2 linked regions of the Nonomuraea africana genome follow. The protein of the gene in region 1 interacts with the protein of each later gene in a pairwise test. Links are inferred from orthologs where the notes say so. Each region holds a gene or a part of one and is shown in the gene's direction. Other genes may lie near its edges.

Evidence for each region.
Region 2: the proteins of H4W81_RS35070 (region 1) and rpe interact in binary tests that used the Escherichia coli proteins (3 or more experiments, as listed by UniProt). The link is inferred for Nonomuraea africana from one-to-one orthologs.

What each region holds. Positions count from the first base shown.
Region 1 is NZ_JADBEF010000001.1:7,370,004-7,384,896, reverse strand. Bases 3,354-6,334 are described here. They hold H4W81_RS35070 (PfkB family carbohydrate kinase), read left to right. Parts: upstream 3,354-4,275; coding sequence 4,276-5,394; downstream 5,395-6,334. Other genes in these bases: H4W81_RS35065 (LacI family DNA-binding transcriptional regulator), read left to right, coding at 5,407-6,334; H4W81_RS35075 (SIS domain-containing protein), read left to right, coding at 3,354-4,199. In the rest of the region: H4W81_RS35090 (carbohydrate ABC transporter permease), read right to left, coding at 1-797; H4W81_RS35085 (carbohydrate ABC transporter permease), read right to left, coding at 791-1,678; H4W81_RS35080 (ABC transporter substrate-binding protein), read right to left, coding at 1,683-2,990; more of H4W81_RS35075, read left to right, coding at 3,195-3,353; more of H4W81_RS35065, read left to right, coding at 6,335-6,507; H4W81_RS35060 (hypothetical protein), read right to left, coding at 6,558-7,046; H4W81_RS35055 (VOC family protein), read left to right, coding at 7,198-7,593; H4W81_RS35050 (hypothetical protein), read left to right, coding at 7,851-8,138; H4W81_RS35030 (helix-turn-helix domain-containing protein), read right to left, coding at 11,965-13,362; H4W81_RS35025 (YbaB/EbfC family nucleoid-associated protein), read left to right, coding at 13,696-14,046; recombination mediator RecR, read left to right, coding at 14,049-14,648; H4W81_RS35015 (DUF5063 domain-containing protein), read left to right, coding at 14,641-14,893. UniProt on the Escherichia coli protein: Catalyzes the ATP-dependent phosphorylation of fructoselysine to fructoselysine 6-phosphate. Functions in a fructoselysine degradation pathway that allows E.coli to grow on fructoselysine or psicoselysine.
Region 2 is NZ_JADBEF010000001.1:4,433,591-4,448,334, reverse strand. What follows is about bases 1,885-4,716. They hold rpe (ribulose-phosphate 3-epimerase), read left to right. Parts: upstream 1,885-2,889; coding sequence 2,890-3,543; downstream 3,544-4,716. Other genes in these bases: H4W81_RS20950 (ABC transporter ATP-binding protein), read right to left, coding at 3,775-4,716; H4W81_RS20960 (VOC family protein), read right to left, coding at 2,336-2,755. Also shown: fmt (methionyl-tRNA formyltransferase), read left to right, coding at 1-772; more of H4W81_RS20950, read right to left, coding at 4,717-4,752; H4W81_RS20945 (ABC transporter ATP-binding protein), read right to left, coding at 4,749-5,741; H4W81_RS20940 (ABC transporter permease), read right to left, coding at 5,741-6,721; H4W81_RS20935 (ABC transporter substrate-binding protein), read right to left, coding at 6,773-8,551; H4W81_RS20930 (ABC transporter permease), read right to left, coding at 8,559-9,551; H4W81_RS20925 (oxygenase MpaB family protein), read left to right, coding at 9,776-10,585; bifunctional diaminohydroxyphosphoribosylaminopyrimidine deaminase/5-amino-6-(5-phosphoribosylamino)uracil reductase RibD, read left to right, coding at 11,150-12,400; H4W81_RS20915 (riboflavin synthase), read left to right, coding at 12,400-12,990; nicotinamide riboside transporter PnuC, read left to right, coding at 12,987-13,610; H4W81_RS20905 (bifunctional 3,4-dihydroxy-2-butanone-4-phosphate synthase/GTP cyclohydrolase II), read left to right, coding at 13,607-14,744. UniProt on the Escherichia coli protein: Catalyzes the reversible epimerization of D-ribulose 5-phosphate to D-xylulose 5-phosphate.

The sequences.
Region 1 (14,893 bases):
CGCTGGCCGAAGAAGAAAAGCAGCACCACGGGGACGGCCGCGATCACCATGCCGGCGAAGACGACGGGGTAGTCGGTGCCGTGCTTGCTCATCAGGCTGGTCAGACCCACGGGAAGAGTCTGCACGCCGCTGCCGCTGGTGAACACCATCGCGAAGAGGTACTCGTTCCAGGCGAACAGCACGTGCAGCAGGACCGTCGAGGTGATGATCGGCTTGCTCATCGGCAGGATGATCCGCCAGAACGCGGTCCACCGGCCGGCGCCGTCCATCTCGGCGGCCTCGTCGACTTCGCGCGGGAGATCGATCATGTAGGCGCGGATGAGGAAGGTGGTGAACGGCACCCGGAAGGCCGTGTACAGGATGAGCAGCGCCCAGAAGCTGTTGTACAGCCCCATCGCCTGGAACATCTTCACCAGGGGGACGAGCGCCACGGTCGGGGCGAGCATGAGCCCGCCGAGGATCAGCGCGGTGATCGCCTTGTTGAACGGGATGGCGACCCTGGTCAGGCCGTAGGCGGCCCAGGCGCTGACGAAGACGGTGACGATCGTCGACGTCACCGTGACGAGCACGCTGGTGGTGAGGTAGTCGCTGACCCCCCGGTTCCACGCCTTCTGGTAGTTCGCGAAGCTCCAGTCGACGGGCAGCGCGAACGGGTTGCCGAACAGCTCGGCGTTGGACTTGAACCCGTTGAGCGCCATCCACAGCAGCGGGTACAGCACGACCACGGCGAGGCCGAGCAGGAAGGCCCACATGAACACGCGTGCGATCACGCCGAGGAAGCTCAGGCGTCTCACCATTCCACCCTTCTCCTGCGGGTGACCCACAGCTGCGCCATGGCGACGCCGAGCGTGATCACGAAGATCACCGTCGCGATCGCGGCGGCGTAGCCGAAGTTGTTGCGGACGAAACCGCTGCGGTAGAGCCAGGTGCCCATGACCTGCGTCGAGTTGTTCGGCCCTCCGCTGGTCATGACCATGACCTCGTTGAACACCTGGAACGCCCCCGAGATGGTGACCATCGTCATGAGTCCCGTCATCTCGCGAACCAGCGGGACCGTGACGTGGACGAAACGGCGGATCGGGCCGGTGCCGTCGATGGCGGCCGCGCCGTACAGCTCGGCGGGGATGCGCTGGATGGCGACCGCGAACAGCAGGGTGGAGTACCCGAAGCCCTGCCACTGGCTCATCGCGATGATCGCGAGCATCGCGGTGCTCTCCTGGCCCAGCCACGACTGGTCGACCAGCCCGAGCCCCACCGCCTCGAGCGCGTGGTTGAGCGGGCCGAGGTTCGGCTCGTAGATGAAGTAGAAGAGCAGGCCCGCGACCGTCAGCGAGATGGCCGAGGGAAGGAAGTAGATCGCCCTGAGGCTGCGCCGCCACCGGTCGCTGCGGATGCTCTCGATGAGCGCGGCCAGCAGCAGCGCGCCGAAGACCTGGAAGACGATCGAGATCACCGCGTAGAGCAGGTTGTTCCCGAACGAGGACCAGAAGATCGGGTCGTCGAGGAGCTTGGCGTAGTTGTCGAGCCCGACGTACTCCTGGTCTCCGCTGTAGATGTCCCACTTGAGCGTGCTGAACCCGAAGTTCTGCACGAGCGGCAGGTAGACGAACACCCCGACGAGCACGAGGGCGGGGACGACCCACGCGAGCCCGAGCGTCCGCTGGACGATGGCGCGCACCGGACTACTTGGCAGACTCTGAGGCCTGGCGGACGCTCTCGAGCACCTGCTCGGGCTTCTTGCCGCCGGTGATGAGCGCCTCGCCGCCCGCCAGCCACGCGTCGGCGACCTCGGGCACCGTCACCATGTCCAGCCAGCTGGCCAGCTCGGGCGCCTGGTTGACCAGTTCGATCCCCTCGTAGACGGCCTTGCTCGAGGTCTCGGGGGTGACGGCGCCGACGACCGTGCTCGGCTGGCCGTACGGGGGAGAGGAGAGGGTCTTCGCGTTCTCCTTCGAGGTGACGAACTTCATGAAGTCGACGGCGAGCGCGGCGCGCGGCGACTTGGCGTTGACCAGGTAGCCCTCGGGCGCGCCCTCGATCACCTTGGGGTTGCCGGCCGCGCCGGCGGGGACCGGCAGCGGGAAGATGCCGAAGTTCTCGGGGGTGAGCCCGCGGCCGGCCGTCGTGCTGTCGAACTCCAGGATCTCCTGGTAGTACATGGCGGCCTTGCCGTTGGAGAAGGCCTCCTGCGCCGAGGTGTAGAGCACGCCGTTGGTGCCGCTGCCGGTGTCGGTGCAGGTGTCGACGAGGGTCTTGAACTGCTTCAGCGCGGTGACGTAACCGGTGTGGTCGAGCTTGGCCGTCGCGGGGTGGAAGTCGGCGCGCAGGGTGGCGCTCGGCACGTTGTAGGCGAAGAGCTGCTGGAGGTAGTGCAGCGCGGGCCAGCCGTCCTTGTTGCCGAAGGCGATGGGCTCGTATCCGGCCTTGCGTAGCGTCTCGCAACTGCCGATGAGCTCCTCGAAGCTGGTGGGCACCTTGACGCCCGCCTTGGTGAAGGCGGCCTTGTTGTAGCCCATGAACTTGCCGTTGTTGTACAGCGGGATGCCGTAGTAGCGCCCGTCGTAGGCGAAGGCCGACAGGGAGGCCTTGCTGAAGGTCTTGCCCCACTCGGTGTCGGGGCCGATCACCTTGGTGAGGTCGGCCGCGCGACCGCCGCGGACGTAGTTCTCCGCCCAGTTGCCGGTCCAGGTGAAGTAGATGTCAGGCAGCGCGTCCGAGGCGGTCAGCGTCTTCGACTTGTCCTTGATGCTCTGGTCGGTCTCCTGGATGAGCTCGACCTTCACCCCCGGATGCTGCTTCTCGTAGGCGGCGGCCAGCTTCTCGAAGTACGGGCTCAGCGGGTCGCCCGCGAACTTGGTGAGGACGCTGAGCGTGCCGGAGTACTCCGGCTTCGCCGTGACGTCGGCTGCGGGAGCCTTGCCCGAGCCACCGGAGCAGCCGGTGAGGGCGAGCGTTCCGAGCAGTGCCGCGAACGTCGTCAGTGGGCGCATGGGCTTCCTTTCTCTCGGGGGGAGAGGGGGCGCTTGGTGAGGGCTGACTGTACAGAGGAACTGATACCGGTACCAGACTCACAGCCAAGATCTTTATAAACATGGCTCTGAACTGCGGGATTGACGTCACCGGTTTCTCTGTGTCAGCGTGATCCCCGCGTGATACCGGTCTCAGGTTGACCGAACCACTCCCGAAAGGACGCGATGATGCTCGGATTCAACGAGCCCGAATTCCTCTCACAGACGGCGAGCGCGGTGGCCCTGCGCCCCCAGATCGAGGAGCTCGTCGACCGCCTCGTGGACGAGGGGTTCGACAACCTCTTCCTCGTCGGCGCGGGCGGCACGTATGCCCAGATGTGGCCGTACGAGCACCTCGCCAGGCGTGGCTCGAGCCTTCCCGTGCGGTCCGCGATCGCGGCGGAGCTGATCGTCTCCGGTGACGCCACCCTGGGCGAGCGCTCGGTGGCGATCTTCACCTCGGTCTCGGGCACCACCGACGACAGCATCCGCGCCATCGAGTACTGCAAGGCCAGGGGCGCCTACACGATCGGTTTCACCGGCTACGCCGACTCACCCGTCGCCAAGAGCGTCGACGTGGCGCTCATCTCCGAGCCCAAGACGTGGCCCTTCGACATGCAGATGCTGCTGTTCATGGGACGGCTGCTCGCCCGCAGGGGCGAGTTCGACGGCTACGAGAAGCTCGCCGACGAGCTCGCCGGCATCCCGGGCGTCCTGGTCGAGGTGGCGAAGCAGGCCGAGCCCGTGGCCGCCGCCTTCGCCGAGGCCCACAAGGACACCGACTACCACTTCCTGGTCGGCGGCGGAAACCTCTGGGGATTCACCTACCTCTACTCCATGTGCATCCTCGAGGAGATGCAGTGGCTGCGCACCACCAGGGTGCACAGCGCCGAGTTCTTCCACGGCTCGCTCGAGCTGATCGAGAAGGACACCAGCGTGATCATCTTCCAGGGCGAGGACGAGACCCGCCCCCTCACCGACCGGGTCGAGGCCTTCGCCAGGCGTGTCTCGAACGACGTCACCGTCTTCGACACGAAGGACTACCCGCTCGAGGGCGTCAGCCCCGAGTTCCGCGGCCTGCTCGCCCCGCTGGTGCTCGACACCGTGCTGAGCAGGGTCAGCAAGCACCTGGAGCGGGTTCGCGACCACTCGCTCGACCTGCGCCGCTACTACCGGGTCATGGAGTACTGAGCACCTCGGTGCCCCGCCTGGACCACCTGGGCGGGGCGCGCACCCTCGCCCTCACTCGCCCGCGCACAGGAGAACCATGAGAGTCCTCGGCTTCGGTGACAACATCGTCGACCGGTTCGTCGACCGCGGCATCGACTACCCGGGCGGCAACAGCGTCAACGTCGCCGTCTACGCGCGCAGACTCGGCCTCGACGCGGCCTACCTCGGGGTCTTCGGCGACGACGACCTCGGCAGCTTCCTGCGCGAGTCGATCGCCGCCCAGGGGGTCGCCGTCGACCGCTGCGCGGTGAAGGAGGGGGAGAGCGGCGTCTCCACGCTGCGCGTCGACGATGGCGACCGGATCTTCCTCGGCTGGAACGGCGGCGGCGTCACCGTCAGCGAGCCGCTGGTGCTCGACGACGACCTGCTCGACTACGTGTCGTCCTTCGACCTCGTCCACTCGAGCGTCTACTCCCGCAGCGAGAGCGAACTGCCCAAGCTGGCGGGGCTCGGGCCGCTGGTGAGCTTCGACCTCTCCAGCGAGGAGGAGTTCCGCACACCCGCCTATCTCGATCGGGTCTGCCCGCACGCCGACCTGCTGCTGCTCTCCTGCTCCCATCTCGACGAGGCCGCCACGCGCGCCCTGCTCGCCAATGCCGTACGGCGGGGCGCGGGCATGGCGCTCGCCACTCGGGGGGTGGAGGGGGCGATCGCCCACGACGGACGCGTCACGGTGGCGGTGGCGGCTCGGCCGGTAGGGGAGGAGGAGGTCGTCGACACGATGGGCTGCGGCGACGCCTTCCTGGCCGGCTTCGCCGTCTCGCTCCTGCGCAGCGGCTGGTCAGCGAGGCCCCCCTCGTTCGGCGCCTCGGGCTCGGGGAGCTCGGGCTCGTCGGCCGCGGGGGGCGCGGCAGGGTCATCGACGTCGACCGGCTCGGGCGGCTCAGACTCAGAGACCTCCGTGCGCTCGGAGGGCGCGGCAGGCTCGAAGACGTCGACCGGCTCGGCGACCTCTGCGAGTTCGGCGGGGGCGCGGGCTGCGCGGTTCGCGCGGACGGGGTCCTCGCCGGCGGAGGGCGCGATCGAGCGGGCTCTGCATGACGGCGCCGCGGCCGCGTACGACCAGTGCTTCGTCGAAGGGGCCTTCGGCTACGGCCGGGCCACCGTGACACCGCCCGTGGCTAGCATGTGGCGAGCCGCCGAACACGAGAGATGAGGGACGCCATCCATGCCAGCTGACCGGGGCCGTGCGGCGGGGCCGCCGACGATCTCCGAGGTGGCCGCCGAGGCAGGTGTCGGCCGCGCCACCGCGGCCAGGACCCTCGGCGGGTATGGGTACGTCAGTCCCGAGCTGCGCGAGCGGGTGCTCGCGGCGGCCGAGAAGCTCGGCTACCGCACGAACGCGCTCGCCCGCAGCATGTCGACGGGCGTGAGCCACACCCTCGGGGTGATCGTCGCCGACATCGGCAACCCCTTCTTCGCCGGTGTCGTGCGAGGGATCTCCGACACCTCCCGTGCCAGAGGTTTCGACACGATCGTGCTGAGCACCTACGAGGACCTCGACGAGGAGGTCGCGGCGACGAACGTGCTCATCGACAAGCGCGTCGACGGCGTCATCATCGCCTCGGCGGCCGTCGACCGTACGGAGGTGGCCCACATCAAGGCGGCGATGGACCGCGGCATCCCCGTCGTCCTCGTCGACCGCGCCGTCGCCTCGCTCGACCTCGACGCCGTCGTCATCGACAACCGCGACGCGGCCAGGGAGGCGGTCGAGGTGCTCATCACGGCGGGCCACCGCCGTATCGGGTTCGTCTGGGGCCCGCCGGTGGCGCAGGCCCCCGCGACCCGGCGCGGACTGCTCACCGCGGCCTCCCGCAACCTCTGGACGGACGGCGAGCGCCTGCGCGGCTACCTCGACGCGCTCGACGACGCCCGCATCCCCTTCGACCCCGACCTCGTGATGGTCGGACGCAAGACGGAGGAGCGGGCGACCGAGGAGGTCGCCCGCATGCTGGCCCTCCCCGACCGCATCACCGCGGTGTTCTGCACCGAGACCGACGCGGTAACCGGCGCCCTGCGAGCCCTCCGTACGGCGGGGCTGTCCTGCCCGCGTGACGTCGCCCTGATCGGCTTCGACGACAGCTCATGGGCGGCGGTCATGGAGCCGCCCCTCACGATGATCGAACAGCCCGTGCACCAACTGGGCGCGAAGGCGGCGGAGGTACTGCTCGACACCATCGCGGGCACCGAACCCCGCAGGGAGATGCACACCCTGAGCTCCCGCCTCATCCTGCGCTCCTCGGTGGCCCCACCCCCCGCAGGGAGCTAGGTCAGCCTTGTCGAGGCTGAGAAGCGCCATCGCGATTGGGGGGCGGCCTCCTACCTCGGCAAGGGTTTCGCCCTCGTGACCTCCGCTGACGCAGCGGTGATGAACTCCTCGACCGCCTCACGCACAGCGTCGCCCCGCTGGGTCAGAGCGGCCCGCTCCGTGGAATCGTGCATGTCGGCCACGAGGGTCATGGCGTTCTCCGCAAGGCGCGTGATCTCGGGGTCATCGGCCAGGAGGCGAACCCGATAGAGAGAGTGCCATGACGCCGCGCGAAGCCGGTACGACGTCGCCTTGGCCTCGTCATAGGCCGCGCTCTCCCTGCCCTCGAACCTCAGCAAGGCGCGGTTGTACTGGGCGGAGCGGAATTCGAGGACGGTCCCGGCGAACCCGCTGTAGACCGCCATTCGTTCCTCACGGAGGCGCGCGGAGATCGTGAACTGTTCGGCTCTCTGGGCGGTCCTCTGCTGGAAGAGGTAGGTGACGAGTGAACCTAAGAGGGTTCCCCCGATCGCGAAGAGCCCGGCGAGGACGGCTTCCATGGGACTCAGTTGATCACAGTCGAGAGGCCGATCGGGGCCCAAAGCCGGAGGGGCCATGCCGATGATCTCGACATGACCTGTCTGAGCTGGGCCCTACCTTCCTGTGCCATGGCGCGAGGTCGGCGTCGGCCGCACTGGCAGGATGATCAGGATGAGTCTCAAGGAGATCCGTAATTTCGACTACACGATCCTGCTCTGCGAGAAGATGAAGGAGACGAGAGCCTTCTACAAGGACGTGATGGGCTTTCCCCTCGAACTCGACCTCGAAAACTGGGTGACCTTCAGGGTGGGCGTCACGTTGCTGACGCTGCGGCCAAGGGGGCGGGGGCCGGCCTGGGACGACGACGGCCCCTCAGTGTCAGGGGCCGCGGCTGTCCAGCTCGCGTTCCGCGTGCCACCCCCTGCCGTGGACGCCTGCCATGCGGAGCTGGTCACCAAGGGCGTCACCATCGTCAGGGAACCGACCGACCTGCCCGAGTGGCGGCACCGGACGCTGTTCTTCCGCGATCCCGAAGACAATGTGATCGAGATCTACGCCGAGTACTGAGCGAGCCCGGCGTTCCATGCTGGTCACGATGTGGTCAGCCCATTTGCTGACGATGAGCCGTCCTACGCCTACGCGGAGGACCTCCGGTTGTCGGCTGGGGGATGAAGGCGGACATCCGCCGCCGCCCGCGGATGAGACGGTGGCGTCGGAGGAATTGGACGTCTGACCCGAACGTGCGGAATCCCTTGCCCGGCTGGCTCTTTGGGCGGGCGCACGGTGCCATCGGTTGGAAGTGAGGGTGAGTGAAGCGGCGGAGCATGGCCTTCCTGCTGATTCTGGCGTTGGCGGCGATGCCGACGCTCAGCACCAGCGCTCCACCAGATTGCGGAGTGCAACCCCTCGCAGATGCCGAACACCTCTCGCGGGAGGCGCTGTTCCTGGAGGCGATGCGGAAGGCAGAGGCTCTCCTGCCCAGCCCGACTCCGTCCGTGATGGTGTCCAGGGGCTACGTGCCCGATGTGAAGGTTGGGACTGTGGCGCCCATGGGAGTGGAGATCGTAGAGCCGCCGGGCTGTCCCGAGATCAGCGATCAATATCCGGAATAGGCTAGCGCGCCGGTACCAGCACGTCACGGATGCCGTTCGGGACACAGTGGTGCTTTGGGAGTCGGCGAACGACCTCGAAGGGCCACAAAGCCGAAGGGGCCATGCCGATGATCTCGGCATGGCCCCTTCGAACTGGCGGAGGATAGGAGATTTGAACTCCTGAAGGGTTGCCCCTTACACGCTTTCCAAGCGTGCGCCCTCGGCCACTAGGCGAATCCTCCGTCGAGAAGCTTACCGGACTCTTCGCGATGAAGAGACCACGATTTAGCGTGAGCGAGCACTGCCGTACGGGGCTAGACTGTCGTAGGACCCCTCGCGCGGCGTCATCCTGTGAACCTCCCCAGGGCCGGAAGGCAGCAAGGATAAGCGGGCTCTGGCGGGTGTGCGAGGGGTCTCTTCATTGGAAGCCCCCTCGCAGGCGGGATGGTCGCATGAGTCTTGCGCTTTACCGCAAGTACCGGCCCGGAACCTTCGCCGAGGTCAAGGGTCAGGAACACGTCACCGATCCCTTGCGGCAGGCGCTGCGCACCGGCCGGATCAACCACGCCTATCTCTTCAGCGGTCCGCGCGGGTGCGGCAAGACTTCCAGTGCGCGCATCCTGGCGCGCTCCCTCAACTGTGCGAAGGGCCCGACGCCCGACCCCTGCGGCGAGTGCGAGTCGTGTGTGGCGCTCGCCCCCACGGGTCCTGGTCACCTCGACGTCATCGAGATCGACGCGGCCTCCCACGGCGGCGTCGACGACGCGCGCGACCTGCGCGAGCGGGCGTTCTTCGCCCCCGTCTCGGCGCGCTACAAGATCTACATCATCGACGAGGCGCACATGGTGACCCGCGAGGGTTTCAACGCGCTGCTCAAGCTCGTCGAGGAGCCCCCGCCGCACCTGAAGTTCATCTTCGCGACGACCGAGCCCGAGAAGGTCATCGGCACGATCAAGTCGCGCACCCACCACTACCCGTTCCGGCTGATGCCGCCCGCGACGCTCAAGGCGCTGATGGAGGAGATCCTCACCTCCGAGAGCGTCCCCTACGAGCCTGCCGCGCTGCCGCTGGTCGTCAGGGCGGGCGCGGGCTCCGCGCGTGACTCGCTGTCCATCCTCGACCAGCTCCTCGCCGGAGCCGATGACGACGGCATCACCTACGCCAAGGCCGTCTCCCTGCTCGGCTACACCGACGGCGACCTGCTCGACGAGGTGGTCGACGCCTTCGCCAGGCGCGAGGGGGCCGCGGTCTTCCACACCGTCAACCGGGTCATCGAGGGTGGGCACGACCCGCGCAGGTTCGCCGCCGACCTGCTCGAACGCTTCCGCGACCTGGTGATCCTCGCCAACGTCCCCGAGGCGGCGACCAGCGGCCTGCTCGACCGTCCCGCCGACGAGCTCGAACGCCTCGTCGCCCAGGCCGCCTCGATGGGTCCCGCCGAGCTGACCCGTGCGGCCGAGCTGTTCAATGCGGGCCTCACCGAGATGCGCGGCGCCACGTCGCCCCGGTTGCTGCTCGAGCTGATGTGCGCGCGGGTGCTGCTGCCCGGCGCTGCCCAGGGCGAGGGCGCGCTGCTGGCCCGCCTCGAACGCCTGGAGCGCGGCGGCGTGGTCGCCCAGATGGCGTCCCGTCCAGCCCCTGGTGGTACGGCAGGCACCCACGGCGCCGGAGCCGCGGCCGGCTCCTACGGCGAGCCTGCTGCTTCCATGACGACGTCCGGGCCTTCCGGGGCGGCTGCCGCTTCCGGCGACGCCGCCGGTTCCCCGGCCGCCGTCACCTCCGATGCGGGATCCGGGCAGGCGGGTACGGCGTCCGCCCCCTCGGGCGCGGCGGCGCCGAGCACCCCCGGGACGGGGGGCACTGGTTCGGGCGCTCCCGGTGTGATGGGGGCCGCCTCTGGCTCCGGCGCGGCCAGTGCAGGGGACGACTGGCCGGAGACGGTCAGGCCTGGAGCTCCCACGCCGCAGCCCGAGCAGCCGGTTCAGCAGGCTCCCGCCTACGCTCCGCCCGCTGCCGGTGGTGCGGGGCAGTTGCAGCAGCAGTGGCCCGCCGTTCTGGCCGCGCTGAAGAAGCGCAGCATCGTCGTCTGGGCGAACGTCAACACCAACGCCCAGGTGGTCGGCGTCGAGGGCAACGTCGTCACGCTGGGGTTCAGCCAGGTCGGCGCGATGAAGAACTTCACCGGTGGCGGCAAGGACGCCGTCGTGGCCGGTGCGCTGGGCGACGTCCTGGGCGGCACGTGGCGAGTCGAGGCGGTGGTCGGGGGCTCACCCGCGCCGCAGGGTCGCCCGCCTCAGCCCGGTCCCGGCGCTCCCCAGGCTCCGCATGGCGGGCCGAGCGGTGGCCCCGGTGTCTCACCCGGCGGTCCTGGTGTCTCGCCCGGCGGCTTTCAGGGTGGTCCCGCCGGGAACGGCGGCCATGGCGGCGCTCCCGCTGGAACCGGTGTCGCCGGAACTGGTGTCGCTGGAGGCGGTGCTCCTGAGGAGGCTGCTTCGACCGGCGGCTTTGCCGGTGGTGCCGCGGTAGCTGGTGTCCCAGGTGGCGACGCCTATGGAGGCGCGCCCGGTGCGGGCGTTCCCAGCGGAGGTGCTGCCGGAGGAGTGCCCGGTGCCGGCGTTCCTGGCGGAGGTGCTTCCGGAGGCGCGCCTGGCGCAGGTGTTCCCGGGGGAAGCGCTTCTGGGGGAGTGCCTGTTCCTGGTGTTCCCGGGGGAGGTGCTTCCGCAGGAGCGCCGGGGGCAGGTGTTCCCGGGGGCGGCGTTGTCGGAGGCGCGTCCGGTGCAGGCGCTCCTGCGGGCGCATCGAGCGTGGGCGTCGCTGGAGTCGGGGTTCCTGAGGGCGCTGCTTCTGGAGCCGTTGCTCCCGGCGGCGGTTTTCCCGGAGGGGGTGCTTCCGAGGGCCTCGGTGACGGGGGTCAGGGAGGCGTGTCCGGTGGCGATCAGCGGGAGCGGCTGACCACCGACGAGTCCTGGCCGCAGGCGCCCGACGATCCGGATCCTGGCATGCCGCCCATGCCGAGCCCCACGCAGGGGACGAGCCGATCCTCAGGTTCTGCGCAGGCGGCCCGGACGCCCAGCCCCGGTCTGGCGGCGGCGCGGTCGGCGGCGAAGGCCGCGGCCCAGGCGGCGGCGCAGGCGGGTCCCCGTGTGCCCGCGTCCCGGCAGGGTGGCGGCTCGGGCGGGTGGCCCGACGCGATTCCTGGACGGCAGCGCGGTCCCGAGTCCGACGACGTCGACCCGCTCAACGACGCCAACGCGGATGTCGACGAGCTCAGCGGCATGGCCTTGCTCCAACGCGAACTCGGCGCCCAAATGATCGGCGAAATCGACCACACCTGATCGACCATCCGGGGATCGGCCATTCTGAGGACCAACCTCCGAGGGCCGACCTTCCGAGCGATCGGAACCGGCCTCCAGGGTGCTGGTTTCTCGGGGGCTGGTTGCCTCCGGGTCGGCTTCCCAAAGGGTGCTGGTTGCTCGGGGGGTCGGATTCTCAGACGTGCTGGTTTTCAGGGTCGGGCTTCCCGCGAGGTTGATCCCCAGGGCGTGGCTGTCCAGGCGCGTCGGTATCCCGGGAATGGCCCTTCCGTTGGGGTGGCCAGCCATGGGCGCTCGGTAATGCGTATCCCTGGACAGACCCCGGCCCCGTGACCAGCGGGGCGCTCAAGGGTGCCTGCCGTACAGAGAGAGCAGTCACCGGGAGAACGCTGTGACCAGCGGGCGGTGCCTGTCGTGCAGAGAGAGCGGTCACCGGGAGAAAGCTGTGACCAGCGGGCGGTGCCTGTCGTGCAGAGAGGGCGGTCACCGGGAGAAAGCTGTGAGCAGCGGGCGGTGCCTGCCGTACAGAAAAGTCAGGGAGAGAGGCGCGCGCGGGCGGCGGCGGCGCGGTGGTCGGAGGAGGGGAGGGCGGCGGCGACGCGTTCGAGGATCTGGAAGTCGTCACGCCCATTGGCCGTCTGCGCGTACGTCCACAGGTCGTCGGCCGAGCCGTGGGTGAGGAGGCTCGTGCGTACCTGCACCTCCAGCTCGTCGCGAGCGCTGCGGATCTCGGGTGACTCCGAGCGCGGCAGCAGCGGCCCCGTGTACGCCCGGGCGACGGCCTCGTGGTCGTTGGCCGCCAGCAATGGCTTGAGTTCGAGGAAGTCGGCGGACAGGGGCGCGACCAGCCGGTACGGCTTGGCCGCCACCGCCTCGCCGAGCTGCGCGCGCAGCCGGTAGATCTCGGGCCTGATCGTGGCGGGGTTACCGTCCTCGCCATAGAGGTAATAGGAGAGTTGCTCCGCGGTAAGGCCCGAGGGGTACAGCGCGAGCAGGGTCAGGATCTCGGCGTGGCGCAGCGAGAGCGTCAGGTAGCGGTCACCGTAGCGGGCGATGGGCGGCCCCTCGCCGAGGAAGGCGAGGCGCAGCGGCAGCGCCTCCGCCTGGGAGACGGGCCGCAGGAGGAAGCCGTCGAAGAACGGCTCGAGGATTCCGGCCTGGCAGGCCATGTCGCCCGGCTCGGGGAGGGTGATTCGCGCGCCGAGCCTGCCCCAGTGGTCGCCCGCGAGGACCCGTCCCGTCTTGGTGATCAGGACGCCCTCGCGCTGGACGAGCGAGTCGTATCTCCTGCGCAGCCGCTCGTCGCGTTCGTGCATCATCAGCGCGAGCCGCGCCTCGGCCAGCTTGGCCGTGGTGGCGACGAGCGCGACGGTCGCGGGGTGGAGGCTGCGGGTGGTGCCGCTGACGTCGACGCAGCCGAGCACGGTGTCGGTGTCGGGGTCGATGATCGGCGCGGAGCTGCACGACCAGCAGTGGAGCACGCGCAGCAGGTGCTCCTCGGAGTAGACGTGGACGGGCTTGCGGGTGGCGAGCGCGGTGCCGATGCCGTTGGTGCCGACGGAGATCTCGGACCAGTGGTGGCCGTCGGCCAGGCCGACGATGTCGGCGCGGCGCATGGTGCCGAAGTCGCCGTCGCGCCACAGGATCCTGCCCTCGGCGTCCGTCACGATCATGATGTGCTCGGCCTCGTCGGCCATGCGTCTCAGCGTGTCCGCGAGCATGGGCAGCAGCGGCTGGAGCGGGTGCGACTGGCGGACGTCCTTGATGAGGGAGCCGTCGTACACCAGCGGCGCAGCACGGCTCTCCGGATCGACCCCAGCCTCTTTCGACCTCCGCCACGACGCGCTGATCAGCTGCCGCGGCTCTCCGACCGTCGTCTCGTGGATCCGGCGAAGCCGGCGAGAGTACGCATCGAGGTTCGCGTCACTCATCGGCCACTCCAAGTAGTCGAGCTGTACGGCGAAGCATCCGTGTTATCACCGACATCCGCAACCCATTCGGGGGATTGCTTAGGGTGATTGAATGCTCGCAACGTGTGTGCAACGTCGGTCTCGGTAGTGTCACGGCCCACGCTGACATGGTGCGGCCGCTCCGGTCGGCGTGAGGGCCGGGTCCCGGACGCTGGAGGGGGGCTGGGATCCGGCCATAAACCCCTGGTCCATGGCATGCAGATGAAACGCATGTGCTCCCCAGTACATGACGGCGCTCAGACACCGTAGGCTCGTGACAGTTAAGGACGCGGAGCAGGCGAGGAGCGCACGAAGGTGAACCCAGGGGATGTCAACCTGCAGCAGCTGCTGGAGCAGGCACAGCTCATGCAGCAGCAGCTCGTGAGCGCCCAGCAGGAGCTCAACGACGCGCAGATCGAGGGCTCGGCCGGGGGCGGCATGGTCACGGCCGTCGTCAACGGTTCAGGTGAGCTGCTCGAGCTCAAGATCAACCCGACCGTCATCGACGCCGACGACCCGCAGGACACCGCCGACACGATCGCCGACCTGGTCATCGCGGCCGTCCGCGACGCCGTGCGAGCGGCAGCCGACCTGCAGCAGGAGAAGCTCGGCCCGCTCGCCCAGGGTCTCGGCGGCGGCGGCCTCGGCCAGCTTCCCGGGCTCTAGACATGTACGAAGGGGTCGTCCAGAACCTGATCGACGAGCTGGGCCTGCTGCCGGGCGTCGGTCCCAAGAGCGCGCAGCGGATCGCCTTCCACCTGCTGGCGGCCGATCCCACCGACGTGAAGCGGCTGGCCCACGCGCTGCTCGAGGTCAAGGAGAAGGTCCGGTTCTGCCGTGTCTGCGGCAACGTCGCCTCCGAAGAGGAATGCCGGATCTGCCGCGACGCGCGGCGCGACCCTCATGTGATCTGCGTGGTGGAGGAGTCCAAGGACGTCGTCGCGATCGAGAAGACGCGCGAGTTCCGCGGCACCTATCACGTGCTCGGCGGGGCGATCAGCCCGATCGACGGCGTCGGCCCCGACGACCTGCGCATCCGTGAGCTCATGACCAGGCTGGCCGACGGCCGGGTGACCGAGCTCATCCTCGCCACCGACCCCAATCTGGAGGGGGAGGCGACGGCGACCTATCTCGCCCGGCTGGTCAAGCCGATGGGCGTGAAAGTGACACGACTGGCCAGCGGCCTGCCTGTGGGCGGTGATCTCGAGTACGCCGACGAGGTCACCTTGGGCCGCGCTTTCGAAGGACGGAGGCTGCTGGATGTCTGATCAGTGGAGCGCTCTCGCCGACGAGATCGCAGGGCACGCGCAGAACTATCTGGACGGCCTGACCAGGGTCGCGGGCGGCGAGGGCGGTGACGCGATCTGGTCGCTGCTGCTCGTGGAGGTCGCTCAGGTGAGCCTCGCGGGTGCCCAGCTCGGCGCGAGCCAGGACGTCATCCTGTCGGGCAACTGGGAGCCGCCGTTGAGCGAGGACCCGGACGTCGACGGCGTCCGTACGGCGCTGGCCGAGC
Region 2 (14,744 bases), 2.9 Mb from region 1 along the record:
GCAGGAGGCCGGCATCGAGGTGCTGCGTCCCGCGAAGGTGAGCGACCCCGAGTTCCTCGCCCAGCTGGCCGCGCTGGAGCCCGACTGCTGCCCCGTGGTCGCCTACGGGGCCCTGCTGCCGCAGGCCGCGCTCGACATCCCCCGTCACGGCTGGATCAACCTGCACTTCTCCCTGCTGCCCGCGTGGCGCGGCGCGGCGCCCGTGCAGCACGCCGTGCTGCACGGCGACGAGATCACCGGCGCGGCGACCTTCCAGATCGTGAAGGAGCTCGACGCCGGCCCCGTCTACGGCGTGGTCACCGAGGAGATCAAGGCCACCGACACCAGCGGCGAGCTGCTCGCCCGGCTGGCGATCTCGGGCGCGGGGCTGCTGGCGGCGACGCTCGACGGGGTCGAGGACGGCACGCTGGAGGCGCGGCCGCAGCCGCTCGAGGGGGTCTCCGTCGCGCCCAAGCTCACCGTCGAGGACGCCCAGGTCGACTGGAGCGCGCCCGCCATGCGGGTGGACAGGCTCGTGCGCGCCTGCACGCCCAACCCCGGCCCCTGGACGACCTTCCGCGGGCAGCGGGTGAAGCTCGGTCCGGTACGGCCCGCGACCTCGGCGCGGCGGCTGGCGCCCGGCGAGCTCGAGGTGGAGAAGAACACCGTGCTGGTCGGCACCGGCACCCATCCGGTGGAGCTGGGCGAGGTGCAACCGCAGGGCAAGCGGCTGATGACCGCGGGGGAGTGGGCGCGCGGCGTGCGCGTCACGACTGAGGATCGGCTGGGCTGATGGCGGATCGTGGATCACCAGGCGGCCGATCGGGCGGTTCCTCCGGCTCCTCCGGGGGCCGCGGCTCCTCTGAGGGACGCGGTTCTTCAGGAGGACGCGGTTCTTCAGGGGGGCGCGGGTCTTCCGGGGGACGTGGTCCGTCCGGTGGGCGGGGGTTCTCCGGAGGGCGCGGTCGCGGTGGGCGGCCGCCCAAGCCGACCCGCGACGAGGCCCGCAACGCCGCCTACGACCTGCTGAGAGCCGTCGACGAGCGCGACGCCTACGCCAACCTGCTGATGCCGCGCCTGCTGCGCGAGCGAGGTCTCGGGGGGCGCGACGCCGCCCTGGCGACGGAGCTGGCCTACGGCACCCTGCGCGGCCTCGGCACCTACGACGCGATCATCGCGATGTGCGGCGACCGCGAGCCCGACCCCGCCGTGCTCGACGCGCTCCGGTTGGGCGCCCACCAGCTGCTCAAGATGCGCGTCCCGCCGCACGCGGCCGTCGGCACCACCGTCGACCTGGTACGGCTGCGCATCGGCACCGGCGCCTCACGCTTCGCCAACGCCGTCCTGCGCAAGATCGCCTCCAGGTCGATGGAGGAGTGGATCCCGATCGTCGCGCCCGACGAGGAATCCGACCCCGCCGGCCACCTCGCGATCGCCTACAGCCACCCCCGCTGGATCGTCAGCGCCTTTCGCGACGCGCTCGGCGGCGACCCCAAGGAGACCGCCGAGCTGCTGGCGGCCGACAACGCCAGGCCCACGGTCACGCTGGTGGCCAGGCCGGGCCGCAGCTCGCTGGAGGAGCTCGAGGGCTCGGGAGCCGAGCCGGGGCGCTACTCGCCCTATGCCGCCTACCTTCCCGAGGGCGACCCCGGCCGGATCCTCGCGGTGGCCGAGACCCGCGCGGCCGTGCAGGACGAGGCCAGCCAGCTCGTCACGCTCGCGCTCACCAGGGTCCCCCTGGAGGGGACCGACGAGCTGTGGCTGGACATGTGCGCCGGGCCGGGCGGCAAGGCCGGCCTGCTCGACGCCATCGCCACCCACGGCGACCTGGCGGGGCTCGACGGCCGCGACCCTGACGCCTTCCCCGGTGGGGCGCGGCTGCTGGCCGCCGACGCGCAGTACCACAGGGCCCGCCTGGTCTGGCAGACCACCAGGCGGGCCGCGGTCATCACCGCGGACGGCACCGAGCCGCCGTGGCGGCCCGGGGTCTTCGACCGGGTGATGCTCGACGCGCCCTGCACCGGTCTCGGCGCCCTGCGCCGCCGTCCGGAGGCCAGGTGGCGGCGCGACCCGGCAAGCGTGGCCGAGCTCGGCGCGTTGCAGCGGCGCCTGCTGGCCGCCGCGCTCGACGCGGTGCGCCCCGGCGGCGTCGTCGCCTACGTGACCTGCTCGCCGCATCTGGCCGAGACGCAGGTGGTGGTCGCCGACGCGCTCAAGCGCAGGGGCGACGCCGAGCAGCTCGACGCCCGCGCGTACCTGCCGGAGGTGGAGGGCCTCGGCGAGGGGCCGCACGCGCAGTTCTGGCCCCACCGCCACGGCACCGACGCCATGTTCATCGCGCTGCTCCGCAGGCGGGTCACACCTTCCTGAACGTGCCCAGCACGGCGAGGTAGTGCGGGTTGTACGTCAGGCCCAGCACGTTGCCGAACGGGTCGACCACCGCGGCGGTGACGAAGCCCTCGCCGCGGTCGGTCAGCGGCTGGTACTCCTCGGCCCCCATCGAGAGCAGCTTCTCCACGGTCGCCTTCAGGTCGTCGACGTGCCAGCGCACGATGGCTCCGCCGGGGGAGTCCGCCGCGCCGGGCGGGGCGTAGGCGCGGTCGGCGATGCCCAGCTCGTGCTGGTAGTCGCCGACGCGGAACTCGGCGTAGGCGAGTCCGCCGTCGGGGTCGCGGCGCTCGAAGTAGGGCTCGATGCCCAGGAACTCGGTGTACCAGCGCGCCGCGGTCGGCACGTCGTCGGCCCAGAACGTGGTCGTGGCGAGTCCTCGCAGCATGATGACCTCCCCTTCGGGTCGAGGTGCGTGACAGTCCACATCCTTTCCCGCGAACGTGCACGGGCAAAGGAGCGCGCGACGTGCCCGCGGCCGGTGCCGGGGAGCGGGGGCGCGTTCACTACACTCGGGGCATCATGGCCGTTCAGATCTCGCCCAGCATCCTGTCCGCCGACTTCGCCAGGCTCGCCGACGAGGCCGCCCGCGTGCCGAACGCCGACTGGCTGCACGTGGATGTCATGGACAACCACTTCGTGCCCAACCTCACCCTCGGTCTTCCGGTCGTCGAGGCCCTGCTCAAGGCCACCTCGACGCCGATCGACTGCCACCTGATGATCGAGGACCCGGATCGGTGGGCCCCCGCCTACGCCGAGGCGGGCGCCGGCAGCGTCACCATCCACGCCGAGGCCGCCAAGGCGCCCGTGCGCACCCTGCGGCAGATCCGCGCGGCCGGGGCGCGCTCGGGCTTCGCGCTGAACCCGGCGACGGCGGTCGAGCCGTACGAGGACCTGCTGCCCGAGATCGACATGCTGCTGCTGATGACGGTCGAGCCCGGGTTCGGCGGGCAGAAGTTCCTCGACGTGGTGCTGCCGAAGATCAGGCGGGCGCGGGAGCTGATCGCGAAGCACGGGGGCCAGGTGTGGCTCCAGGTCGACGGCGGGGTGGCGGCCGACACCATCGAGCGCTGCGCCGAGGCGGGCGCCGACGTCTTCGTCGCGGGCAGCGCGGTGTACGGGGCCGCCGACCCGTACACCGCCATCGAGCACCTCCGCTCCCTCGCGACCACCTGAGGTCTCTCCCGGCGCGTGAGCCGGGGTCGCTTCATCCGGTACGGCAAGCCGGGTCACGCGCCACCCTTCGCGCGGGGCCGGCGTCTGTCCAGGGATACGCCGCACCGGGCGCACGGGGCCGGGGTGGGAACGGACCCGGCGTAGCGGCGGCCCGCAGGAGAACGCGTGGCGGACGGGCGGCCAGAGGTGACCACGGTGGGCGTGATCCGGCTTGCCGTACCCGCAGGAAGATCACACGGGGAAGTGGCACGCGGTGAGGTGGTCCTCGCGGTTGCCGGGCAGCCGCGTCAGCGGCGGCGTGGTGAGCGCGCACTTCTCCTGCGCCCGCCAGCACCTGGTCCTGAAGCGGCAGCCCGAGGGCGGGTCGATCGGCGACGGCACGTCGCCGGTGAGCCTGATCCGCTCCCTGCCGCCGCCGTTCACCGCCACCTCCGGCACCGCCGACAGCAGCGCGTGCGTGTAGGGGTGGCGGGGCCGCTCGTAGAGCGAGGACCTGTCGCCGATCTCCACGATCCTGCCCAGGTACATCACCGCCACCCGCTGTGAGAAGTGCCGCACCACGGCCAGGTCGTGCGCGATGAACAGGAACGCGATCCCGAGCTCACGCTGCAGCCGCCCGAGGAGGTTGACCACCTGGGCCTGGATCGAGACGTCGAGGGCGGAGACGGGCTCGTCGGCGACGATCAGCCTGGGCTCCAGCGCCAGGGCCCGCGCGATGCCGATCCGCTGCCGCTGGCCGCCGGAGAACTCGTGGGGGAAGCGGTTGACGTGCTCGGGGTTCAGCCCGACGATCTCCAGCAGCTCGCGGACCCTGGCCTCGCGCCCGCCCTTCGGGTGGAGGTCGTTGATGTCCATCGGCCCTCGGATGATCGCGCCGACGGTGTGCCGCGGGTTCAGCGACGAGTAGGGATCCTGGAAGATCATCTGGATCTCCGACCTGATCGGTTTCATGGCCCTGCGGCTCGCGTGGCTGATGTCGCGGCCGTCGTAGACGATGCGGCCGGCGGTGGGTTCGAGCAGGCGCGCGGCCAGGCGGCCCGTCGTGGACTTGCCGCACCCCGACTCGCCGACCAGGCCCAGCGTCTGGCCGGCGTGGACGGTCAGGTCGACGCCGTCCACCGCGTGCACGCTGCCGATCTGGCGCCTGATCGGGAAGCCGCCCCTGACGGGGAAGTGCTTCTCCAGCCCGGACAGCTCCAGCAGCGTCATGGGGCCACCTCCCGCTTCTGCTTCAGGGTCAGGTAACAGGCGTCGCCGTGGCCGCGCGGCGGAGAGAGCTCGGGTCGCTCGCCGGTGCACACCTGGGGTCCGGGCAGCTCCACGAAGTCGCAACGCGGGTGGAACGGGCAGCCCCTCGGCACGTTGATGAGGCTCGGCGGCGCGCCGCGCACCGGGCGCAGCTCCTCGGTGACCGGACGGCGCAGGGTCGGCATCGAGCCGAGCAGGCCCCAGGTGTAGGGGTGGCGGGGCTCGCGCAGCACCTCGCGCACGGTGCCGCGCTCGACGGCCCGGCCGGCGTACATCACCAGGACGTGGTGGGCCGCGGCGGCGACCACGCCCAGGTCGTGGGTGATGAGGATGATCGCGGTGCCGCTCTGCTCCTGCAGCTCCCTCAGCAGGTCGAGGATCTGCGCCTGCACGGTCACGTCCAGCGCGGTGGTCGGCTCGTCGGCGATCAGCAGCCCTGGATCGCACACCAGCGCCATCGCGATCGTGGCGCGCTGACGCATGCCGCCGGAGAACTGGTGCGGGTAGTCCTCGACCCGTGCCTTCGCCTGGGGGATGCCGACCCTGTCCAGCATCACGATCGCCCGCTCCCAGGCGGCCGACCTGGAGGCGCCCCGGTGCCTGCGGTAGACCTCCGCGATCTGCGCGCCCACCGTGTGGAACGGCGACAGCGAGGTCAGCGGGTCCTGGAAGATCATCGCGATCCTGTTGCCGCGCAGCCGCTCCATCGTCGTGCGGGGCGCGCCGAGCAGTTCCTGGCCCTCGAAGACGACCCGGCCCGAGAGCTCGGAGGTACGAGGGTCGTGCAGGCCGAGCACGGCCATGCTGGTCACCGACTTGCCCGAGCCCGACTCGCCCACGACGCCGAGCGTGCTGCCCCGCTCCACCTCGAACGACAGCTCGTCCACGGCGTGCACGACGCCGTCCTCGGTCCTGAAGTCGACGGTCAGATCGCTTACCTGAAGGAACACTAGGTCAGCCTCACCCTGGGGTCGATGACGGCGTAGAGGGCGTCGACCACGGCGTTCATCACCACGATCGCGCCCGCGGCGACCAGGACGGTCGCCATGAGCGTGGGCAGGTCGGAGTAGGTGACGGCGCGGACCGACAGGCGGCCGAGGCCCTGCAGGCCGAAGGTGGTCTCGGTGATGATCGCGCCGCCGATGAGGGTGCCGAGGTCAACGCCGAAGATCGTGATGATCGGGATCAGCGTGCCGCGCAGCGCGAAGCGCAGGACGACCGTACGGGCCGGCAGGCCCTTGGCGCGGGCCGTGCGGACGTAGTCCTCGCTCAGGTTCTCCACCATCGTGGAGCGGGTCATCCTGGTGTAGTTGGCGGTGAAGATGATGGCCAGCACCACCCAGGGCAGCAGCAGGCCCGCCGCCCAGCCGAGCGGGTTCTCGGTGAGCGGCACGTAGGAGGGGCTGGGCAGGAGCTTGCCCTGGTAGACGAGGAAGTACAGGGCGAGGGTGCCGACGAAGTAGATCTGCACCGACGCGCCGATCAGCGACGCCACGCTCGCGATCTTGTCCAGCGGGCGGCCCTGGCGCAGCGCGGCGAGGATGCCGGTGGCCACCCCGAAGGTCAGGAAGATCACCGCGGCGCCGACCGTGAGGGAGAGGGTGACCGGCAGCCTGTCCATGATCGTCTCGAAGACCGGGGCGCGGTTGACGAAGGAGTAGCCGAGGCAGGGCGCCGGGCAGTAGCCGAGGCCCGGGTAGTCGCGGCCGGCGAAGATCCCCGCCAGCCACGCCACGAACTGCGCCATCACCGGCTGGTCGAGGCCGAGGTTGCGTCTGACGAGGGCGAGCAGCTCAGGCGGGCAGACCTTGCCACAGGCCAGCAGGGCGGGGTCCGACGGCAGCGCGAAGAACAGGAAGAACGTCACCGCGGAGATGATCACCAGCGTGACCGCGGTGGCGATGGTACGGCGGACGGCGAAACGGAGCACGGCATCTCCTGCGGAGGGGCCCCGGACGGCGACCGCCCGGGGCCGGGGACGCTAGGGCTTCACGAAGATGGTGTTGGGCGAGACGATCCACTGCTGCGGGTCGATCTCCGCGCCGCCCACCTTGGAGCCGTGCAGCATGGTCGCGATGCGGTTCTCCGCGACGACCAGCGGGGTGATGGTCTCCTGGATCTTCTTGTCCAGTCGCATCCAGGCCGCGTTCTGCGCGTCGAAGTCGGGCATCTCGGCGATCTTCTGCATCTCGGCCTTGAGCGCGGGGTCGTCCAGGTGGGAGTAGTTGGGCGCGCCGTCGGCGACGGGGCCGAAGATGACGGGCAGGACCGTGGAGCCCGAGGCCCAGTCGGCGCCCCAGCCGGCCCAGTAGAGGTCGAAGTCGTTGTCGACCAGGCCGATGGAGTCGTAGTAGGTCTTGCGGTCCATGGGCTTGGTGACGACCGTGATCCCCGCCTTCTCCAGCGCGTTCTTGATCGCGACCGTGATGCGTTCCTGCAGGGGAGTCTGGTTGTAGGCGTAGACGATGGTCGGCGTCGGGTCGCTCGACCCGGCCAGCAGCTGCTTGGCCTTCTCGATGTCCCCCTCGGGCTTGGCGGTCTTGCCGAACAGGTCGTAGGACTCGTAGCCGATCGTGGTGTTCTCGTTCAGGATGGTCGTCGGCAGCGCGGCGGCCTGCGGCCCGCCCGCGATCTGCTGGATCTGCTTGCTGGGCCAGGCGTGGTTGATCGCCTGACGGATCTTGATGTCCTTCACCCTGTCGAGGTTGAAGTAGTAGTAGTTGCCGTACGGCGAGGGGCTGATCATGCGCCTGGACGCCAGGCTCTGGTCGCTCAGCACCTGCTGCAGCCGCTCGGGCGGAGTGAGGGCGTAGAAGGTGAACGCCTGCTGGTCGGCTCCGGCGTCGGCGACCAGCCGGTCGGTGATCTGCAGCGACTCCTGGCCGAACTCCAGCTTCCACACGTCGGGGTAGGCGCCGCGGATCGGGTCGGTGGCGGCGTCCCAGTGCGGGTTGCGCGCCAGCTCGTACGACTTGTCCACCACGTGCGACTTGATGATGTACGGCCCGCTGGACACCGGCTGCTTGTCGTACTGCTCCCTGGTATCCTTGGCCTTGGGCACGATGCCGTACCCGGCCATCGCGAAGGCGTAGTTGGCGTCGGCGTGCGGCGCCTTGAACCTGAAGACGACCGTCTTGTCGTCGGGCGTCTCGATGGCGTCGAGGTCCTTGCCGCCGTAGGGCCCCTCGTAGGCCGCCCGGTGGTCCTCCTGGGTCAGCCACTGCTGGATGTAGGTGGGGCCCTGGGTGATGAACGGGGCGAACATCCGCTCGATCGTCCACTTGACGTCCGCCGAGGTGATCGGCGTGCCGTCCTGCCACTTCACCCCGTCCTTCAGAGTGAAGCTCCAGGTCTTCCCGCCGTCGGAGGCCGTGCCCGCGTCGGTGGCCAGGTCACCGACGAGCTTGTACTCGCCCTTGGCGACGCGCTTGTAGCCGGTCAGCCCGCGATGGATGAGCAGCCCGAAGTTGGCCTCGGTGTTGACGTAGATCTGGGCCGGGTCCAGGTGGGAGAAGTCGTCCCTGTCGATCATCGTGACGGTGCCGCCCCTGACGACGCCCTCGGGTTCGATCGCGGGGCCCCTGCTGTCCTCGGCGGTGCCCACCGAGATCTTCGGCGCGCTGTACGAGGCGGCGGCCGAGGGCGCCGCCTGCGAGCTCGTGCCCTGTGGCGGCGCGCCCTGGTTGGCCGGCGCGCAGGCGCCGGTCAGCGCCAGGGCCCCGGCGGCGAGTACGGCGATGGCCGTGCGGACGGACGGCATGACTCTCCTATCGTTTGATCTTCGGGTCGAAGGCGTCCCGTACCGAGTCGCCGAGCAGGTTGAAGGCGATGACGAAGACCAGCAGGGCGACGCCGGGGAAGACGAGGTAGGTGATGTCGTTCTGGTAGACCTCGGTGCCGCGCAGGAACATCCGCCCCCAGTCGGGGATCGGCTCGATCATGCCGACGCCGAGGAACGACAGCGCCGCCTCCGCCGTCACCAGGGCGGGCAGCAGCAGCGTCGACTGGATGAGGATCGGCGTCCACAGGTTGGGCAGCAGCTCCCTGAACACCACCCTGGCAGGGGAGGCGCCGGTCACCCTGGCCGCCTCGACGAACTCCCGCTCGCGCAGCGTCAGCACCTGGCCGCGCAGCAGCCGGGCCAGGCCCGCCCACCCGAAGGCGCTCAGCACGATCACCAGCGTGACCGCGCGCAGCCACACGGGCGTCTGCTCGTCGGGCCGGACGAACAGGTTCTCCACCACGGGCATGAACGCGATCGTGAACAGCACCGCGGGGAAGGACAGCACGATGTCGATCACCCTGCCGATGACCGAGTCGACCCGTCCGCCCGCGTAGCCGGCCACGATGCCGAGCACCACGCCGAGCAGCGAGGTGAGCACCGTGGCCACGACCGCTATCAGCAGCGAGGTCCTGATGCCGTAGACGAGCTGGGCGAAGACGTCACGGCCGAGGCCGGGCTCGACGCCGAACCAGAATTCCGCACTCACGCCGCCGTTGGCGCCGACCGGATAGCCGAAGTCGTTCAGCAGCCCGGGATTCTCCTGACCGTAGAGCGTGTAGGGGTCCTTTCCGTAGACCAGGGAAATGACCGGCGCGAGAATGGCGACGAGGAAGAAGAACAGCACGATCACGGCGGCGCCCACCCCCGCGCGGTCGCGTTTGAAGCGCAGCCACATCAGCTGGCCCGGTGAGCGCCCGACGGCCTGGGGCATCGGGGTCACGGCGGTGGCGTCCAGCGTGGCGGTCGGGATCGTCATGGGGGCTGCTCCCGGATCAGGTGGTGCCTTGCTGGCACGTTCGCAGCCGCCCGACGGTCAATTCAATGCGCGTTCCTTGCCGATTCTGTCGCACGATCCCGACGTGTTCGTCGAGTAATTCGAGTGACAATCGGCGGCGTGTGGCGCGAGCAGGTCACCGGATCGCGACACGAACTCCATGAATCCCGGACATAGGATCATGGTTATGGGGTAATTGATTACTTATGGAGGATCACGGGCTGTTCGGGCCGCGCTCGGTGACCTGGCGGGTGATGGGGGAGCCCATCCTGCTGGTCGGCGGCTTCCGTGCCCTGCTCATGCAGGGCCTGCACCCCAGGGCGATGCGCGGAGTGCTGCAGAACTCCGCTCTCATGGACCCCGCCGAGGCGTGGTCGCGCTTCCAGCGCACGACCGAGTTCGTCAGGGTCCGCACGTACGGCACGCGCGCGGAGGTGGCCCGCGCGGGAGCGAGAGTCAGGAAGATCCACGCCACGCTGACCGCGCTCGATCCCGACACGGGCGAGCGCTTCCGGCTCGACGAGCCCGAGGCGCTGCGCTGGGTGCACGTCGGCGAGGTCGACTCCTACCTGTCGGTCGCCCTCAGGGCGGGCATCGGCCTGTCGCCCGCCGAGGCGGACCGGTTCGTCGCCGAGTGGCGCGCGGCGGCGGAGATCGTCGGCCTGTCGCCGTCCGACGTGCCGGGGTCGGTGGCCGAGCTGCGCGACTACATCGAGGCGGCACGTCCTGGGCTGCGGTTCGTGCCCGAGGCCGCGCATCCGCTGCGCATGTCGCTCAACGCGCCGCTGCCGCTCTATCTCGCGCCGGTCAGGGCCGCGGTGCCCGCGCTCACCCTGCTCGCGTTCGCGACGCTGCCCCGGTGGGCCCGCCGCCTGTACGGGCTGCCCGCCACGCCGGTGGGCGACCTGTGGGCGACGGCGTCGCTGCGGGCGCTGCACACGGGGCTCGGGCTGGTCCCCGCCCAGGTCCGCTACGCCCCCGACGCCCGCCGCGCCCGACGCATCATGGCCGCGTGATCCTCTTTCTTTCTCCTGTACGGCATGCGCGGGAGGGCGCCTCCGTCCGGCGCGTGGATCCGTCCTCCGAAGGGACGCTCCTCGTGCGATGACGGCCGGCCGCCGAACGGCGCCCGTAAAGCGACTCTGCTCGGCCGCCGAGCCCATGGTGCGGCTCGGGTGGGTTGCCGGGGGTGTCCGCTGTGCGACGAGGGCTTGCCGTTCAACGACTGCGTTGTGCGGCGGGCGTCTGCCTGCGGAAATATGTCAACCAAGCGCTCGGTCAAGAAAGTCGGTGGGGGTGGTCGCGTCGGGCTTTTCGGGCATGGCAAACTGGTAGCGAACAGAGCTAGCGTGCTCCGGGGTCGGTGAAAGTCCGAACCGGCGGTGACAGTCCGCGACCCGGCCGATGCCATCGGCCGGTTGACTCGGTGAAATTCCGGGACCGACGGTGAAAGTCCGGATGGGAGGAAGCGCGCGGGTGTCCGGTGTCCCGCCGGGCATCTCTGTGGTGCGTTCGCCGCACCCTGTCATCCCCCGGGGCCCGCCGTAGCTGCAAGCTACTGGCGAGTAGGAGGTCCGGGGGTGGACGAACCCAGCCCGGCCGGTGCCGTACCGGAAGGCGACGCCCTGCACATGGCGAGGGCGATCAGACTGGCCGCGCTCGGCCGCGGCACCACCAGCCCCAACCCCGTCGTCGGCTGCGTCGTCGTCGACGCGTCGGGAGCGCACGCGGGCGAGGGCTTTCACGCCTACGCGGGCGGCCCGCACGCCGAGGTCGTGGCGCTGAGCGAGGCGGGCGAGCGGGCCAGGGGCGGCACCGCCTACGTCACCCTCGAGCCCTGCGACCACACCGGGCGTACCGGACCGTGCTCCCAGGCCCTGCTGGAGGCGGGCGTCGCCAGGGTGGTGATCGCCGTTCTCGACCCCAACCCGAAGGCCGCGGGGGGAATGGGCCGGCTGCGCGCCCACGGGGTGCGCGTCGACAGCGGCCTGATGGCCGAGGAGGCGGAGCGCGGCAACGCCGAGTGGCTCACCTTCGTCCGGCTGGGCAGGCCGCACGTGACGTGGAAGTTCGCCGCCACGCTCGACGGCAGGTCGGCGGCCCAGGACGGCACCAGCCAGTGGATCACCTCTCCCGAGGCCAGGGCCGACGTGCACCGGCTGCGCGCCGAGTCCGACGCCATCGTCGCGGGCATCGGCACGGTCCTGGCCGACGACCCCAGGCTGACCGCCCGCCCCGAAGACGGCCCCGCCCACCGCTTCGATGGCCGCCCCAGCGCCTGGCTCGACGCCCGCCCGGGCACTGAGCTTGGTGACCGGCCCGGCGACTGGCCCGATGACCGGCTCGGCGACCGGCTCGGCGACCGGCAAGGCCCGCGCCAGGGCGTGCGACGCCGGCCGCCGCTCAGGGTGGTGGTCGACTCCGAGGCGCGGACCCCGCCGGGGGCCAGGGTGCTGTCGGCCGAGGCCCCCACCCTCATCGCCATCGCCGACGACGCCAAGACCGAGCTCCAGGCGCCCGTCCTCCGCCTGCCCCGAGCCCACCCGAAGGGCCTCGACCTGCACGCCCTCCTGGCCGAACTCGCCCGGCGAGAGATCGTCAGCGTGTTCGTGGAAGGCGGACCGGCCCTCGCGGGTTCCTTCATGAGGGAAGGGCTGGTCGACCGCGTGGTCGCCTACCTGGCTCCGGCGCTCCTCGGATCAGGGGCCGCCGCGCTGGGACCGGCGGGCGTGCGGACGATCGCCGACACCCATCGACTGGTCTTCGAGGACGTAACCCCCATCGGGACGGACCTGCGGATCACCGCCCGCCCCGCGAGTGAGGAGCACTGATGTTCACCGGAATAGTGGAAGAGCTGGGCGAGATCGTCTCGGTCGAACCCCACGGCGAGGCGGCCCGGCTCGCCGTGCGCGGCAAGGTCGTCACCTCCGACGCCAAGCACGGCGACTCGATAGCGGTCAACGGCGTGTGCCTGACCGTCGTCGACGTCGAGGACGAGGTGTTCACCGTCGACGTGATGAGGGAGACCCTGAGCAGGAGCTCGCTCAAGGGCGCGGAGGCGGGCGCGCGGGTCAACCTGGAGCGGGCCGTACGGGCCGATCAGCGCCTGGGCGGGCACATCGTGCAGGGCCACGTGGACGGCACCGGAGCCCTGCTCTCGCGCGAGCCCGGCGAGCTGTGGGACGACGTGCGCTTCTCCCTGCCGCGCGAGCTGAACCGCTACGTGGCCGAGAAGGGCTCGATCGCGGTCGACGGGATCAGCCTCACCGTGACGACCGTGGACGAGGACAGCTTCGGCGTCAGCCTGATCCCCACGACGCTCGAGCTCACCACGCTGGGCGCCAAGCGCGCCGGCGACCTGGTCAACCTCGAGGTGGACGTGATCGCGAAGTACGTGGAGAAGCTGGTGGTGACCAAGTGAGCGGCGACTTCACGGTCTTCGGCACGCCCGTCTACTGGACCGACCTGATCGGCAACATCGCCGCGCTCGCGACGGTCGTGCTGGCGATGCGCAGGTCGGTGTGGACGTGGCCGGTGCAGCTCACCGGCGCGGTGCTGCTGTTCATCGCCTCGATCAACGCGGAGATCACCGGCAACGCGCTCAAGCAGGTGCTCTTCGGCGCCCTGGCCGTCTACGGCTGGTACAAGTGGACCAAGGGCATGCGCGACGACGGCGGCCTGGCCGTCAGGCCCGCCTCGACGAAGGAGCGCTCGGCGCTGATCGGCGCGATGGTGGTCGGCACGGTCGCGATCGCGCTGCTGTTCACCTGGCTCAACTCCATGGATCTGCACATCTCGTGGGCGCCGTGGCCGGACGCCTACATCTTCGTCGGCTCGGCGGTGGCCACCTTCGCCCAGGGCAGGGCGCTGCTCGACTTCTGGTGGATCTGGGTGCTGGTCGACCTCGTGGGCGTGCCGCTGGCCTTCACCTCGGGCCTGGTGGTCTCAGGCGTCGTCTACGCGATCTTCCTCGTGCTGGTGATCCTCGGCTTCCGCAGCTGGCTGAAGCAGTACCGCGCCACCGCGGCGGTGCCGGCATGAGAGACATCACGCTCGACTCGGTCGAGCGGGCCGTCAACGACATCCGCGAGGGCCGGCCCGTCGTGGTCGTGGACGACGAGAACCGCGAGAACGAGGGCGACATCATCTTCGCCGCGGCCAGGGCCACGCCCGAGCTGCTGACCTTCACCATCCGCCACACCAGCGGGGTGATCTGCGTGCCGATGGAGGGCCGCGAGCTCGACCGGCTGGGCCTGCCGCTCATGGTCTTCCAGAACAAGGAGCGGATGCGCACCGCGTACACGATCAGCGTGGACGCCCGCGACGGCGTCACCACCGGCATCTCGGCCGCCGACCGCGCCAGGACCATCCGCACGCTGGCCGACTCGGCCACCGAGCCCCAGGAGCTCGTCCGGCCCGGCCACATCTTCCCGCTGCGCTACCACGAGGGCGGCGTCCTGGCCAGGAGGGGCCACACCGAGGCGGCCGTCGACCTGGCCCGCCTGGCGGGCCTCAGCCCCGCGGGCGTGCTCGCCGAGATCGTCAACGACGACGGCACCATGGCCAGGCTTCCCGAGCTGCGGGAGTTCGCCGACCGGCACGACCTCGCGCTGATCTCCATCGAGCAGCTCGTCGACCACCGGCGGCGCACCGAGAGCATGGTCACCAGGGTGGCCGCCACCCGGTTGCCCAACGCCCACGGCCTCTGGCAGGTCTACGGCTACGCCAGCGCCCTCGACGGCGGCGAGCACGTCGCGCTGGTGCTCGGTGAGCTGGGCGACGGCGAGAACGTCCTGGTGCGGGCCCACTCCGAATGCCTGACGGGCGACGTGTTCGGCTCGCTGCGCTGCGACTGCGGCGTGCAGCTCGAGCACGCGATGGAGGCGGTCGCCAAGGAGGGCCGCGGCGTGATCGTCTACCTGCGCGGCCACGAGGGCAGGGGCATCGGCCTGCTGGCCAAGCTGAAGGCCTACAGCCTGCAGGACAACGGCAGCGACACCGTCGACGCCAACCTGGAGCTCGGCCTGCCGGTCGACGCGAGGGAGTTCTCCAACGCCGGGCAGATCCTGGCCGACCTCGGGGTGAAGTCGGTCAGGCTGCTCACCAACAACCCGGCCAAGCTGCGCGGCATGGACGGCTACGGCATCAAGGTGCTGGGCCGCGAGCCGATGCCGG